2 regions of the Streptomyces sp. NPDC001832 genome follow, and region 2 is predicted to be linked to the other one. Evidence: riboswitches for the same ligand, from Rfam matches in the RefSeq annotation. Region 2 holds a riboswitch; the other holds the start of a gene.
What was found. A riboswitch is a leader RNA that binds a small molecule or an ion and turns the genes downstream of it on or off. The one in region 2 is predicted to bind glycine.

Region 1: another riboswitch for glycine. It lies ahead of gcvT (glycine cleavage system aminomethyltransferase GcvT); the one in region 2 lies ahead of gcvP (aminomethyl-transferring glycine dehydrogenase).

The regions. Positions count from the first base shown of each region.
Region 1 covers NZ_JBEOYU010000024.1:62,280-69,140, forward strand. The annotation lists gene ABT115_RS19670 (ABC transporter permease) at 1-605, opposite strand, end outside; gene ABT115_RS19675 (enhanced serine sensitivity protein SseB C-terminal domain-containing protein) at 1,046-1,828, opposite strand; gene ABT115_RS19680 (enhanced serine sensitivity protein SseB) at 1,989-2,759, opposite strand; gene ABT115_RS19685 (AAA family ATPase) at 2,821-3,498, opposite strand; glycine riboswitch at 3,657-3,754, shown strand; gene gcvT (glycine cleavage system aminomethyltransferase GcvT) at 3,896-5,011, shown strand; gene gcvH (glycine cleavage system protein GcvH) at 5,103-5,480, shown strand; gene glyA (serine hydroxymethyltransferase) at 5,500-6,759, shown strand.
Region 2 covers NZ_JBEOYU010000020.1:95,120-101,980, forward strand. The annotation lists gene gcvP (aminomethyl-transferring glycine dehydrogenase) at 1-1,982, opposite strand, end outside; glycine riboswitch at 2,177-2,273, opposite strand; gene ABT115_RS17950 (PRC-barrel domain-containing protein) at 2,387-2,755, shown strand; gene ABT115_RS17955 (DNA polymerase IV) at 2,680-4,140, opposite strand; gene ABT115_RS17960 (MerR family transcriptional regulator) at 4,197-4,814, opposite strand; gene ABT115_RS17965 (bifunctional nuclease family protein) at 4,983-5,456, opposite strand; gene ftsR (transcriptional regulator FtsR) at 5,510-6,250, opposite strand; gene ABT115_RS17975 (FHA domain-containing protein) at 6,268-6,795, opposite strand.

The sequences.
Region 1 (6,861 bases), on a different contig from region 2:
ATGACGGCGACGAGTACGGCGATGCGCACCCCGCTGCCGGTGAGGCCGAGCAGGTCGTCGGGGAGGACCGAGACGAGGGAGATGATGAAGAGGAGCTGCGGGAAGGACAGCAGCACGTCCATCACCCGGCTGATCACCGCGTCCACCCAGCCGCCGAAGTAGCCGGCGACGATCCCGAAGAGCGTGCCGAGCGCCACGGCGACCAGGGCCGCCAGGAACGCCACGAGCAGCGAGATGCGGGCGCCGTAGACGATCCGGCTGAAGATGTCGCGCCCCTTGTTGGGCTCGACGCCGAAGAGGTAGTCGCCGCTCACGCCGCCGAGGTCGCCCGTGGGGAGATTGGTCAGCGGGTCGAGCATCTCCTGGTGGAATTCGTTCGGCGGGTGCCCCAGCAGGCCCACGATCAGGGGCGCGAAGACGGCCACCACGATCAGGACGAGGACAACGATGCCACCCGTCAGAGCGACCTTGTCCTGCTTGAGGCGGTTCCAGGCAATCTGCTTGAGGGAGCGCCCCTCGACCTTCTTCACCCCGGAGCCGACTGCGGGACCGTCGGCCGCGATCGAGTCCGCTTCCTTGGTCGGCTCGTGCAGTGGTGCCGTCATCGTGGCAAGGACCCCTCTCAACCGGCGGTGGCCGGGCCGAACTGGCCGCTGTGGCGGCGCGATCAGTCACTCGTACGCAGAGGCGGCAAGACGCCCTTGCTGCGGGAGTCTTCATTGCCGTCGCGTGAGGTAGCCATACCGTCAGGCGAATGGATGCCTAACCGTGATGCGGTAAGGGGTGTTCCGTTATCCGGACGCACGTGAACGCCCCTGTAACGCGGGCCAGTTGAGGCAGAAGGGGGCACGCGCATAGATTCGCGTCGCTTCACCATCAGACACTCCCAGCACGGAAATCTCGGACATGGGGAGTTCGCGCCTGTGGCGAGGGCGACGCGCCAATTGCTCCGAGCTCGCACGGGAACTGGCGGCCGCGATCCGGAAGTCGGGTTCGTACAGCGGCATTTCGGGTGCCGTGCCGTACAACTCCGCTGTCGGCAGGGTCAGTACGCGCCCTGCGGCGGCGGACAGCCGTAGTCCGCCATCGGGGCCGCCGGTGCGTGGGGCTCGCGGTCGTAGAACGGACGGGAGTTGGCACGCAGCCACATCGCGACCGGGTCGTACCTGTCGGACATCGCGACGGTGGAGACGGGCAGCCCCTCCGGGACCGCGCCGATCGACTGCTGCATCATCGCGCGCACCGAGTCGACCGAGGTCTGGCTCGTGTCGTAGAGGTCGAGACCGATGGCGAGATACGGGACGCCGAGCGCGGGCTGCACCCAGGCACGGCGCAGCGAGCGGATCGCGGGGGTGTGATGAGCGTTCTGCGTGAGCAGGGCGTAGAACTGCGGGATCTCGATGGCCGGCTCGGTGAGCCGGAGCGGGCCCGCGGGCATACGGTCGAGGCCGCTGGCGATCCGGCGCAGGTCCAGCCACGGGATGCCGACGCCGCCGCCCGGTGCATGCGGGTTGAGCCAGATGCCCCAGCGGTCGGGGAAGAGGGTGCGGGCGATGTCGCGGCCGCCGACCAGTTCATGGGCCCGGTTCCAGCCGCTGGCAGAGAGTTCCTGGGCGGAGGTCACACAGGGGGCGTAGCCGAGGCCGTCGATCTCCATGTTCCCGTACTGGGCGTCGGGCGAGCCTGCCTGGCCGTGCCAGAGGAGCATCCAGATCCGGCCGTTCGCGAGGGCCTGCAGCAGTGCCTCGTACGCGTCGTAGCGCCCGGGCGTCACTTGGTGCAGCATGTGCTCGACCTGCCCGGCCGCAGCGGTGCCTGACGCACTCACCTGGTACCGCCCCCTCTTCGATCCACTGTGTCGGCCCGCCGCACCCGGGGCACACGGGTCCCGCATGCCATCAAATCAGCTTACGCGCCGGTCCTGACACCGACTTGACGCCTTGGGGCGACGTGGTGATCCACTCCGAAGGCGTCCGCGGCACCGAGTGCTACTGGCCGGCGCGCTGGTAGAACGGCCGGAGCTTCTCCCGCATCCAGTCGCCGACCGGGTCCTGCGCCACATCGAGCAGGACCAGATTGACCGGCCAGGGCACCTCGACGCGGCCGAGCGCACGGCCGAGGGCATCCATCGGGGCGTTCTGCCCGGCACCCTGCAAGGTGGAGCACTCGACGCCGATGAAGAGGACGGGCTCGCCGCCCTCGATGCTGGCCAGCGCCCGGCGTGCGGTGAGCACGACACCGCTCTCCTCGAATTCGCCGGCCGCCGCGGAGAGGAAGTCGACGGGCTCCTCCTGCCAGGCCGGCTCAAACAGCCGGACCCTGCCTCCGCCGGTCGGTCCGTCCAGCGGGGTACGTCCGGCGCGGCAGAGCTCCGCCACGGCGGGCGGCGGCAGCGGCATCCCGACGGCGCCGCCCGGGTTCACGGCGATGCCGAGCTGCGGGGGCAGGCCGCGGGCGAATTCGCGGGCGGGCGCGACGGTGAAGGACATATGGGTACCGACGCAGCTGCGGAACTGGTGTTCGGAGCTGAATACGGGAACGTACGCAGCGCCCTCGATCTCCAGCGTGGGCAGGTCGAGGTCGGGGGAGTCGGGTCCGCCGCCGTTGGGCAGGGGCACCCAGACCTGACTGCGCCCGAGCACCTCGACGAGCCGTCCGCCCGCCTCCGGGCTGCCCACGGAGGCCATCAGAACTTCTTCGAGCTCATTGGCCGGCCATCCGCTCTGCGGATGGGACTGGACCTGTGCCGGAATGTCCACTGCTTCCCCTTCTTGCCCGAGCCTTCCGGCAGAAGATTAACGTCCGGCCGCCTCTCAGGCCCTATGCGTCCGCGAACGCGATCCGGCCCAGCTTCCCCGCCGCCTCCCGGTCCAGCAGCACCGCCGAAGCGCACCCGGGCGGCAACAGGCCGATCTCGGTGTTCCGCAGCAGCCTCCCCACCGCCCTGCGGTGCCGGGCGAAGGCATATCCGGAGACGCCGCGTCCACGCTCCCGCTGGCCCTCCCTCGCCGTCTGCGGTGTGACGTCGAGAAGGACGAGGTGGAGGACGCGGCCCCGGCGCCGCGCATCACGGGCCAGCCAGCCGCGTACCCATGCCTGGGTTCCGCAGTCGTGGACGACGACGGATTCACCGGAGCGCAGCGCCCGCCGCAGTCCCCAGTAGTGGGCGACGCGGACGAGGGGCCGGTAGAGGGCGTACGGCAGTAAGCGGGGCATTCTCCGCGCCCAGCGGTCCCGGGTGTCCTGGGAGTCGATGGCGCGGTCCGCGGTGACCGCCCGCCGGATGAGCGTCGACTTGCCGCTGCCGGGCAGCCCGGAGACCACCACCACGTCACCCGCCGCGAAACGCAGGCTGCGCGGACTGTGCCCGGCCCGCTCCCGCAGATCCCGTACGACGGGCGCGTGCGTGCCGATCGCTTCCGTGGGCGGAGCCCCTGTCTGTGCGGGCATCGCGCCATGCGTGGCCCCCGCGGTGGTCGCGTATCGCTGCAACGTCATCGCCCTCCCCTGTCGGGTCACCCCACGTATGCCCATGAAGTGTAAAGAAAAGGTAATGCGATACAACCGTCCGCGCCGCCGATTTCCCGTGAGGGACCGGGGCCCCACTCCGGTGCGATGCATGCAATGATGACTCGGCCAACTGCATAAAGGCCGCTTGAATCCGCGCGGGAGAGTTCCGGTCACTGCATGTGCCGGGCGCCGAAGGAGCAAGTTCCTCCCTTGAATCTCTCAGGCCCCGTACCGCGCGGATGAGGCAGATCTGAAAAGCGGGCCGCTCTGCGGCTCCACCCAAGGTGCAAGCCGACCCTCCGCGGGGGCTCTCGGCGAACCTCTCAGGTTCCGATGACAGATGGGGAGGGATCGTCCTCGTCGTCATGCCCCGGGAGCCACATCCATGAGCACCGCCCCCCGTCTCACCGCCCTCGATGCCCTGCACCGTTCGCTGGGCGCGACCATGACCGACTTCGCGGGCTGGGACATGCCCCTGCGGTACGCCAGCGAGCGCGACGAGCACAACGCGGTGCGTACCAGGGCCGGTCTCTTCGACTTGTCGCACATGGGCGAGATCACCGTCACCGGCCCCGCGGCCGCGGCCTTCCTGAACTTCGCGCTGGTCGGCAACATCGGCACCGTCGCCGTCGGCCGTGCCCGCTACACGATGATCTGCGCCGAGGACGGCGGCATCCTCGACGACCTGATCGTCTACCGCCTGGGTGACATTGAATACATGGTCGTCGCCAACGCCGGGAACGCCCAGATCGTGCTGGACGCGCTGACCGCGCGGGCCGACGGCTTCGACGCCGAGGTGCGCGACGACCGCGACGCGTACGCGCTGCTCGCCGTCCAGGGCCCCGAGTCCCCCGCCATCCTGGCCTCCGTCACCGATGCCGACCTGGACGGTCTGAAGTACTACGCCGGCCTGCCCGGCACGGTCGCCGGTGTCCCCGCGCTGATTGCCCGCACCGGCTACACCGGCGAGGACGGCTTCGAACTGTTCGTCGCCCCCGAGCACGCCGAGCACCTGTGGAAGGCCCTCACCGAGGCGGGCGCCTCCCACGGCCTGATCCCGTGCGGGCTCTCCTGCCGCGACACGCTGCGTCTGGAGGCCGGCATGCCGCTCTACGGGCACGAGCTGACCACCGGGCTGACCCCGTTCGACGCCGGTCTGGGCCGGGTCGTGAAGTTCGAGAAGGAGGGTGACTTCGTCGGCCGCAAGGCCCTTCAGGCCGCCGCCGAGCGCGCCGAGACCGCCCCGCCCCGCAAGCTGGTCGGACTGATCGCCGAGGGCCGCCGGGTGCCGCGCGCCGGCTACCCCGTGGTCGCCGAGGGCCAGGTCATTGGCGAGGTCACCTCGGGCGCCCCGTCGCCCACCCTGGGCAAGCCGATCGCCATCGCGTACGTGGACGCCGCGCACGCCACGCCCGGCACCGCGGGTGTCGGAGTGGACATCCGGGGCAGCCACGAGCCGTACGAGGTCGTGGCGCTGCCGTTCTACAAGCGCCAGAAGTGACGTCCGCGCACCTCAGAAGTGACGCAGTCGCGTCTCACACCGTAAGACCACCGTTCATCAGCACTCCCCCGCGTACAGGAGAATTCAGGTCATGAGCAACCCCCAGCAGCTGCGTTACAGCAAGGAGCACGAGTGGCTGTCGGCCGTCGAGGACGGTGTGGCCACGGTCGGTATCACCGAGTTCGCCGCCAACGCGCTCGGTGATGTCGTCTACGCCCAGCTCCCCGACGTCGGTGACACGGTGACCGCGGGCGAGACCTGTGGTGAGCTGGAGTCGACCAAGTCGGTGAGCGACCTGTACTCGCCGGTGACCGGTGAGATCACCGCCGCGAACCAGGACGTCGTGGACGACCCGTCGCTGGTGAACTCCGCTCCCTTCGAGGGCGGCTGGCTGTTCAAGGTACGCGTGGCGGAGGAGCCGAAGGACCTGCTCTCCGCCGACGAGTACACCGAGTTCTCCGGCAACTGAGACCCAAAGGGACCACCTGATGTCGCTTCTCAACTCCTCCCTCCACGAGCTGGACCCGGACGTCGCCGCCGCTGTCGACGCCGAGCTCCACCGTCAGCAGTCCACCCTCGAAATGATCGCCTCGGAGAATTTCGCTCCGGTCGCGGTCATGGAGGCCCAGGGCTCCGTCCTCACCAACAAGTACGCCGAGGGCTACCCCGGCCGCCGTTACTACGGCGGCTGTGAGCACGTCGACGTCGTCGAGCAGATCGCCATCGACCGCATCAAGGCACTGTTCGGCGCCGAGGCCGCGAACGTCCAGCCGCACTCCGGTGCGCAGGCCAACGCCGCCGCGATGTTCGCGCTGCTGAAGCCCGGCGACACGATCATGGGCCTGAACCTGGCCCACGGCGGTCACCTGACCCACGGCATGAAGATCAACTTCTCCGGCAAGCTCTACAACGTGGTCCCGTACCACGTCGACGACACCGGCGTCGTGGACATGGCCGAGGTCGAGCGTCTGGCCAAGGAGTCCAAGCCGAAGCTGATCGTCGCCGGCTGGTCCGCGTACCCCCGCCAGCTGGACTTCGCCGCCTTCCGCCGCATCGCGGACGAGGTCGGCGCGTACCTGATGGTCGACATGGCACACTTCGCCGGCCTGGTGGCCGCCGGCCTGCACCCCAACCCGGTGCCGCACGCCCATGTCGTCACGACCACCACGCACAAGACCCTCGGCGGTCCGCGCGGTGGCGTCATCCTGTCGACGCAGGAACTCGCCAAGAAGATCAACTCCGCGGTCTTCCCGGGGCAGCAGGGCGGTCCGCTGGAGCACGTGATCGCGGCCAAGGCGGTCTCGTTCAAGGTCGCGGCGACCGAGGAGTTCAAGGAGCGCCAGCAGCGCACCCTGGACGGCGCCCGCATCCTCGCCGAGCGCCTGGTCCAGCCGGACGTCACCGAGGTCGGTGTCTCCGTGCTGTCCGGCGGTACGGACGTCCACCTGGTCCTCGTCGACCTGCGCAACTCCGAGCTGGACGGCCAGCAGGCCGAGGACCGGCTGCACGAGCTGGGGATCACGGTCAACCGGAACGCCATCCCGAACGACCCGCGGCCCCCGATGGTCACCTCGGGTCTGCGGATCGGTACGCCGGCCCTGGCCACCCGCGGATTCCAGGCCGAGGACTTCACCGAGGTCGCGGAGATCATCGCGTCGGCGCTCAAGCCGTCCTACGACGCGGATGCACTGAAGGCCCGCGTCGTCGCGCTGGCCGAGAAGTTCCCGCTGTATCCCGGCCTGAAGTAGTCCGGGTCAGAGGGTGTCCTGAAGTAATCCGGGACACACTTCGTCACGTTTCGGGCGGGGCACCGCGCACACTGGCCAGTGGGCGCGGTGCCCCATCCCTTG
Region 2 (6,861 bases):
AACACACCGTGCGTCGATGGGTACGTGATCATGAGCACGGCGAGCTCGTCGCGGTGCTTCTCGATCTTGGCGCGGAGGTCCTCGATGTCGACCTCGCCGTCGTCGGCGGTCTTCACCACGACGACCTTCATGCCGGCCATCACGGCGCTGGCGGCGTTGGTGCCGTGCGCAGAGGACGGGATGAGGCAGATGGTCCGCTGGTCGTCGCCGTTGGCCCGGTGGTACGCACGCACGGCCAGGAGGCCGGCGAACTCGCCCTGCGATCCGGCGTTCGGCTGGATCGAGACCGCGTCGTACCCGGTGACCTCGGCGAGGCGTTCCTCCAGCTCACGGATGAGGGTGAGGAAGCCCTGTGCCTGCTCGGCCGGCGCGAAGGGGTGCAGTGCGCCGAACTCGGGCCAGGTGATCGACTCCATCTCGGTGGTCGCGTTCAGCTTCATGGTGCAGGAGCCGAGCGGGATCATGCCGCGGTCCAAGGCGTAGTCCCGGTCGGCGAGCTTGCGCAGGTAGCGCAGCATCGCGGTCTCCGAACGGTGCTGGTGGAAGACCGGGTGGGTGAGGATCTCGCCGGTGCGCAGCAGGCCCTCGGGCAGCGCGTCGGCAGCCGCGGCGTCCAGCGCCTCGATGTCTCCGTCGGCGCCGAAAGCGGCCCAGACGGCGGCGATCTGGGTACGCGTGGTGGTCTCGTCGCAGGCGAGGGAGACCAGGTCGGCGTCGATGAGCCGCAGGTTGACACCGCGCTCGCGGGCACCGGCCACGACATCGGCGGCCTTCCCCGGGACACGCACGGTGAGGGTGTCGAAGTAGGCGCCGGTCACGACGTCGATGCCGGAGGTGCGCAGGCCCTCAGCCAGGATTGTCGCGTAGCGGTGGGTGCGCCGAGCGATCGTCCGCAGCCCGTCCGGGCCGTGGTACACGGCGTACATCCCGGCCATGACAGCGAGCAGCACCTGAGCGGTACAGATGTTGCTGGTGGCTTTCTCGCGGCGGATGTGCTGCTCGCGGGTCTGCAGGGCCAACCGGTATGCCTTGTTGCCGTCCGCGTCCACGGATACGCCGACGAGGCGGCCCGGCAGGCTGCGGGCGAACTTCTCGCGCACGGCCATGAAGCCGGCGTGCGGTCCGCCGAAGCCCATCGGCACGCCGAAACGCTGCGTGGTGCCGACGGCGATGTCCGCACCCAGCTCGCCCGGTGAGGTCAGCAGGGTCAGGGCCAGCAGATCGGCGGCCACCGTGACGATCGCACCGAGTTCGTGGGCCTGCTCGATAACGGGCTCGATGTTCCGTACCGCCCCGGAGGCGCCCGGGTACTGCAGCAGGACACCGAAGACACCGCGCTCGGCGATCTCTGCCGGGATGCCGTCGGAGAGGTCGGCGACGACAACCTCGACACCGGTCGGCTCGGCGCGGGTCTCGATGACGGCGATCGTCTGCGGCAGCGCGTCGGCGTCGACCAGGAAGACACCGTTCTTCACCTTGGCTACGCGCCGCGAGAGCGCCATGGCCTCAGCGGCCGCGGTGCCCTCGTCGAGCAGGGAAGCGCCGGAGGTGGGCAGCCCGGTCAGCTCGGCGACCATCGTCTGGAAGTTGAGGAGCGCCTCCAGGCGGCCCTGCGAGATCTCCGGCTGGTACGGCGTGTAGGCCGTGTACCAGGCGGGGTTCTCCATGACGTTGCGAAGGATCACCGGCGGGGTGAAGGTGCCGTAGTAGCCGAGCCCGATCATCGGGGCCAGCACCTGGTTGCGGTCGGCAAGGGCGCGCAGCTCGGCGAGAACCTCGGCCTCGGTACGGGCGCCCGGCAACTGGAGTGCCTCCGCGCTCTTGATGACATCGGGCACCGCGGCCGCAGTCAGGTCGTCGAGCGAGCCGTAACCGACCTGAGCGAGCATCTTCGCCTGCGCCTCGGCATCAGGTCCGACGTGGCGCTGTTCGAAGGGGATGCCCTGCTCCAGCTGGGAGAGCGGAGTGCGACGGGGGGTCATGGTGGAGGCCTCCTGGTCTGTCACGACCTGCGAGGGGCACCACGGCGCGGGTGCCCGAACGGCCTCCCCCTCTGTCATCTCAACCTGAGAGCTTCACCGGCGCGCCCTGAGGCGTACCGGCTTTCACCGTCGGTGAGGAAGGGAGCCGTACCGGCACTCGGCCGCACGGAACCCGCCCTGCTTTCCAGAGTGACCTCGTCCGCGCGGTACGGGGGCCTGAGAGATTCCGGGGAGGATTTGCTCCTTCGGCGCCTTCGGATTCGCTCCGGAGGACTCTCCCGCACGGGGTCAGCAGCCGTAACCAGCCTACCAGCGGGGTTCGCAGCGCAGTTCTCGAGTGGCCAACCCCCCGGATCTGCACTTCTGTAGTGCTTGTGGAGTAGCCGCGACCAGTGGGAGGGACCGTGCAGTCCGACATCGATCCGCGCCGCCTGATCGGCCGCAAGGCATTCGACCGCAAGGGCACCAAAATCGGAACCGTGGACGAGGTGTACCTCGACGACGCGACCGGTGTGCCCGAGTGGGCCGCCGTGCGTACCGGGCTCTTCAGCCGGGACGCGTTCGTCCCGCTGGAACCCAGCGAATTCGTGGAGGATTCGCTCCGCGTCCCGTTCGACCGTGCGCTGATCAAGGACGCACCCGACTTCGGCGTCGGCCGCCATCTCTCGCCGGAACAGGAACTTCAGCTCTACCGTCACTACGGTCTCGACTCCCCGCCCGAGGAGACCGGACCCGACAGGGACTTCGGCACGCTGTCCGGCCAGGACGAGTAGTCCACCGCGTTCCGTATCAGCGGCAGCGGATCGGCCGGCTGCAGTTCCGGATCGTCGATCCGGAACGTACGCACCCGGCCGGGCGCCGACCAGGGCTCCTCGAACCGCACCGTGACCCGGCCGACACCACTGCCCTGCACCCAGCCATGGCCGTACGTGTCATGACGTACGTCGTGTCCGGCGGGCCAGCGCCGTGCGGCGAGCTGCTCAGCGGTCCCCTGGGCCTCCTCCTGCGCACTGTCCACGAGCTTGTCCCCGTCGCCCTCCGCCACTGTCTCCTCCTCGGTCGTTTCCTCGATTGCGGCCCGGTCCCCCGCGGCCTGGGCGAAGAGGTCTTCCTGCGTGTAGTCGGCAAGGCCCGTGACGCCCACGCCCAGGAGCCGTACGCCTCCGGTGGTGTCCACGGCCTCCAGAAGCCGTGCGGCGGCCTCCCGGACCACTGTGGGGTCGTCCGTGGGCCCACGCAGCGTCTCGGACCTCGTCAGGGTGGAGAAGTCGTAGCGCCGTACCTTCAGCACCACCGTCCGCCCAGACCGCCCCGCACCCCGCAACCGCTGGACACACCGGTCGGCCAGCCGTTCCACCTCCGTCCTCACCCGCAGCCGGTCGTGCAGGTCGGCGTCGAAGGTGTCCTCGACCGACACCGATTTCGCGTCCCGCTCCGCGACCACGGGCCGGTCGTCGTATCCGAACGACATGCGGTGGAGCGAGCCGCCGTGCGCCTTCCCGAGCAGGCGTACGAGCTCCGCCTCACCCGCCTCGGCCAGGTCATTGACGGTCGTCATCCCGGCTCGGCGCAGATGGTCCGCCGTCGCGGGCCCGACGCCGGGGAGGATCCGTACCGACATGGGCGCGAGCAGCTCACGCTCCGTCCCGGGCTCTATGAGCAGCAGTCCGTCCGGTTTCGCCTTCTCCGAGGCGATCTTGGCCAGCATCTTGGAGCCGGCGAGCCCGACCGAGCCGGTGAGCCCGGTGACCGCCTTGATGGCCGTACGCAACTGCTCGCCGATCTCCAGTGCCGAGGCGCTGTCATCGGCCGTCCCACCGGCTTCCAGGTCGACAAAGGCCTCGTCCAGGCTGAGCGGCTCCAACAACGGGGAGAGCCGCCCCAGCAGCTCCATCACCTGGTCGCTGACCGTCCGGTACAGCAGGAAACGGGGTACCAGATATGCCGCATTGGGGGCCAGCCGCCGTGCCTGCGCCATGGGCATCGCCGAGTGCACCCCGAAGCGCCGTGCCTCGTACGACGCGGTGGCGACGACTCCGCGCGGCCCCAGCCCACCCACCACGACGGGTTTGCCGCGCAGGCTGGGCTTCGCCGCCTGCTCGGCAGAGGCGTAGAAGGCATCCATGTCCAGATGCAGGATGGTGGGCGCGGCTCTCACATCAATCGATGCTGCCTTACGGCACTGACAATCGCCGCACTCGATCCCCCGGTCTGTCAGCCGGCGCGGTTGCGCCTCCGCGCGAGCTCATCGGTGGGGTTGTTCCCGATCAGTGTCTCGCCGGTGTCCACCCGCTCACCGTGCAGCTGTGACAGCGCGACATCGACGTCCTGCCACACCACACCCACGGCGATACCGAAGACCCCCTGGCCGCCCTGGAGCAGATCGACGACTTCGTCGGGCGAGGAGCACTCGTAGACCGTCGCCCCGTCGCTCATCAGCGTCATCCGCTCAAGATCCTGGAAGCCGCGGGCCCGCAGATGCTGGACCGTGGTGCGGATGTTCTGCAGGGCGACGCCCGTGTCCAGGAAGCGCTTCACGATCTTGAGCAGGACAACGTCCCGAAAGCTGTAGAGCCGCTGTGTGCCCGAGCCGTATGCCGGACGCACGCTCGGCTCGACCAGCCCGGTGCGCGCCCAGTAGTCGAGCTGCCGATAGGTGATCCCCGCAGCCGCGCAAGCTGTCGGCCCGCGATAGCCGATGTCGTTGGCCGATGCCACGCCGCCCCCCGCCACCGCCGCCGGTTCAACCGGTTGCCTGATGGTGCGGCCGGCTGTACTCCCCTGCTGCGGATACGGCCCACCCGCTGCCGTACCGTCGCCGCTGCTTCTCACGCCGACCTCCGTCCTTGACCTGCCATCTCGAAGGTAGGCAGTCGCTCGGGGTGCGTCAACGATCGCCACACTCGGCACGCCGAGTGATAATCACCCTGAGGGTGGTTTCCCGTGCCTCTCGAGCGGGAAAGGCTTGTCGGATGCGCTGAATGCGACCCCGTAGAACGGTTACTGACTGTTGGTACCGAAGTCCTCCGGTGAGATCTGGTCAAGGAACTCGCGGAACTTCTCCACCTCGTCCTCCTGCTCGTCCGGGATGGCGATACCAGCATCGTCGAGCACCCCGTCACTGCCGTAGATCGGCGTTCCGGTGCGCAGTGCGAGCGCTATGGCGTCGGACGGCCGCGCGCTCACCTCGACCCCGCTGGCGAAGACCAGCTCCGCGTAGAAGACCCCTTCCCGCAGGTCCGTGATACGGACCTCGGTGAGCTCCTGACCGACGGCCTCGAGCACATCCTTGAAGAGATCATGGGTCAGCGGCCTGGCCGGAGCCATGCCCTGCTGGGCGAAGGCGATCGCGGTCGCCTCACCAGGACCGATCCAAATAGGGAGGTACCGGTCGCCTCCCACTTCACGCAGGAGCACGATCGGTTGGTTGGAGGGCATTTCCACCCGGACACCCACAACGTCGAGCTCGTTCACACAGCAACCCTAGGACGTGCTCGGCAGGTTTGGGTAGTCGAGCACCGACGTGATCAGTGGAGCCGGACCCGCAGAGCGGTCTGTACAAGCGCCGAATGAAGCCGTACAGACAACTCTGCGAGCTCCCTCGCGGTGGCCTCCGCATGTGCTCTGGTCTGCGGATTCCGGTGTCGGCGCAGGGGCGCGATCACCTGCTCGACGAGTCCCGCCTCACGGTCCGCGGCTGCCCGAATGGCACGCAGGTGACGCGGTTCCAGACCGAATCGACCCAGATCCGCCACAAGCTTGGCCACCGTGACCGTCTCCGCGTCGTAACCGCCCTCGGCGGCCGGAGCGACCAGGCCGTACGACTCCCACTCGTCCAGGTCACTCTCGGTGACCTCGGCGGCCGCGAGCAGCTCGGCGCGGCCGATACGGGCCGCCGTCGCCCGTCCGGAGTCGGCATCCCGGCCGCTCTCAGCCAGGTCCTGCGGGCCGCCCCCGGACGGCAGGGTGGACTGTTCGCCGCGGGCGAGGGCATCCAGGTGCTCTCGGATGACCTTCAGCGGGAGGTAGTGGTCCCGCTGCAAACGCAGTACCTGAGCCAGCCGCTCCACGTCGGCCCCACGGAACTTGCGATAGCCGGAGGGGGTCCGCTGCGGCTCGACGAGCCCTTCGGCCTCCAGGAAGCGAATCTTGGAGATCGTGACTTCGGGAAACTCGTCCCGCAGTCGCAGGAGCACCGTGCCGATGCTCACCGGGCGGTCGTCGGCGGCGGTGCCGTGACCGGCACCGCCCGTCGGTGTTCTCAGCATGGACCTTCCCTGACGGGTCAGATGCCCTGCTGGCTCGCGTAGAAGACCAGCCGGTACTTCCCGATCTGCACTTCGTCTCCGTTGGACAGGGCGACGGAGTCGATACGCTCGCGATTGACGTAGGTGCCGTTCAGGCTGCCCACGTCCCCGACCGTGAAGCTGCCGTCGGGGCTCCTGCGGAACTCCACATGCTGCCGCGACACCGTCACGTCGTCGAGGAAGATGTCGCTCTGCGGATGGCGGCCGGCCGTGGTCAGCTCACTATCCAACAGGAAGCGGCTGCCGGCGTTCGGACCACGTCGCACCACCAGGAGCGCCGAGCCGAGCGGAAGAGCTTCGACAGCGGCCTGTGCCTCGGGCGAGAGAGACGGTAGGGGCGTCTGCCCGGTGCTCTCCGCGTCGTACGCCTCGAGACCGGAGATGGAGATGGTCGAGGTCGTCTCCGAGGCACGCTCGGGAATTCCACCCCTCAGTGGTGCACCACAGTTGGAGCAGAAACGACTGGCCTCAGCATTGCGATGCCCGCACCTCGTACAGACCGGCATGGACGAACCCTCCTGCCTCGGGGTGAACCCTCCACCCGTACTTGAGGTTGACGGTTCCGAGAAACC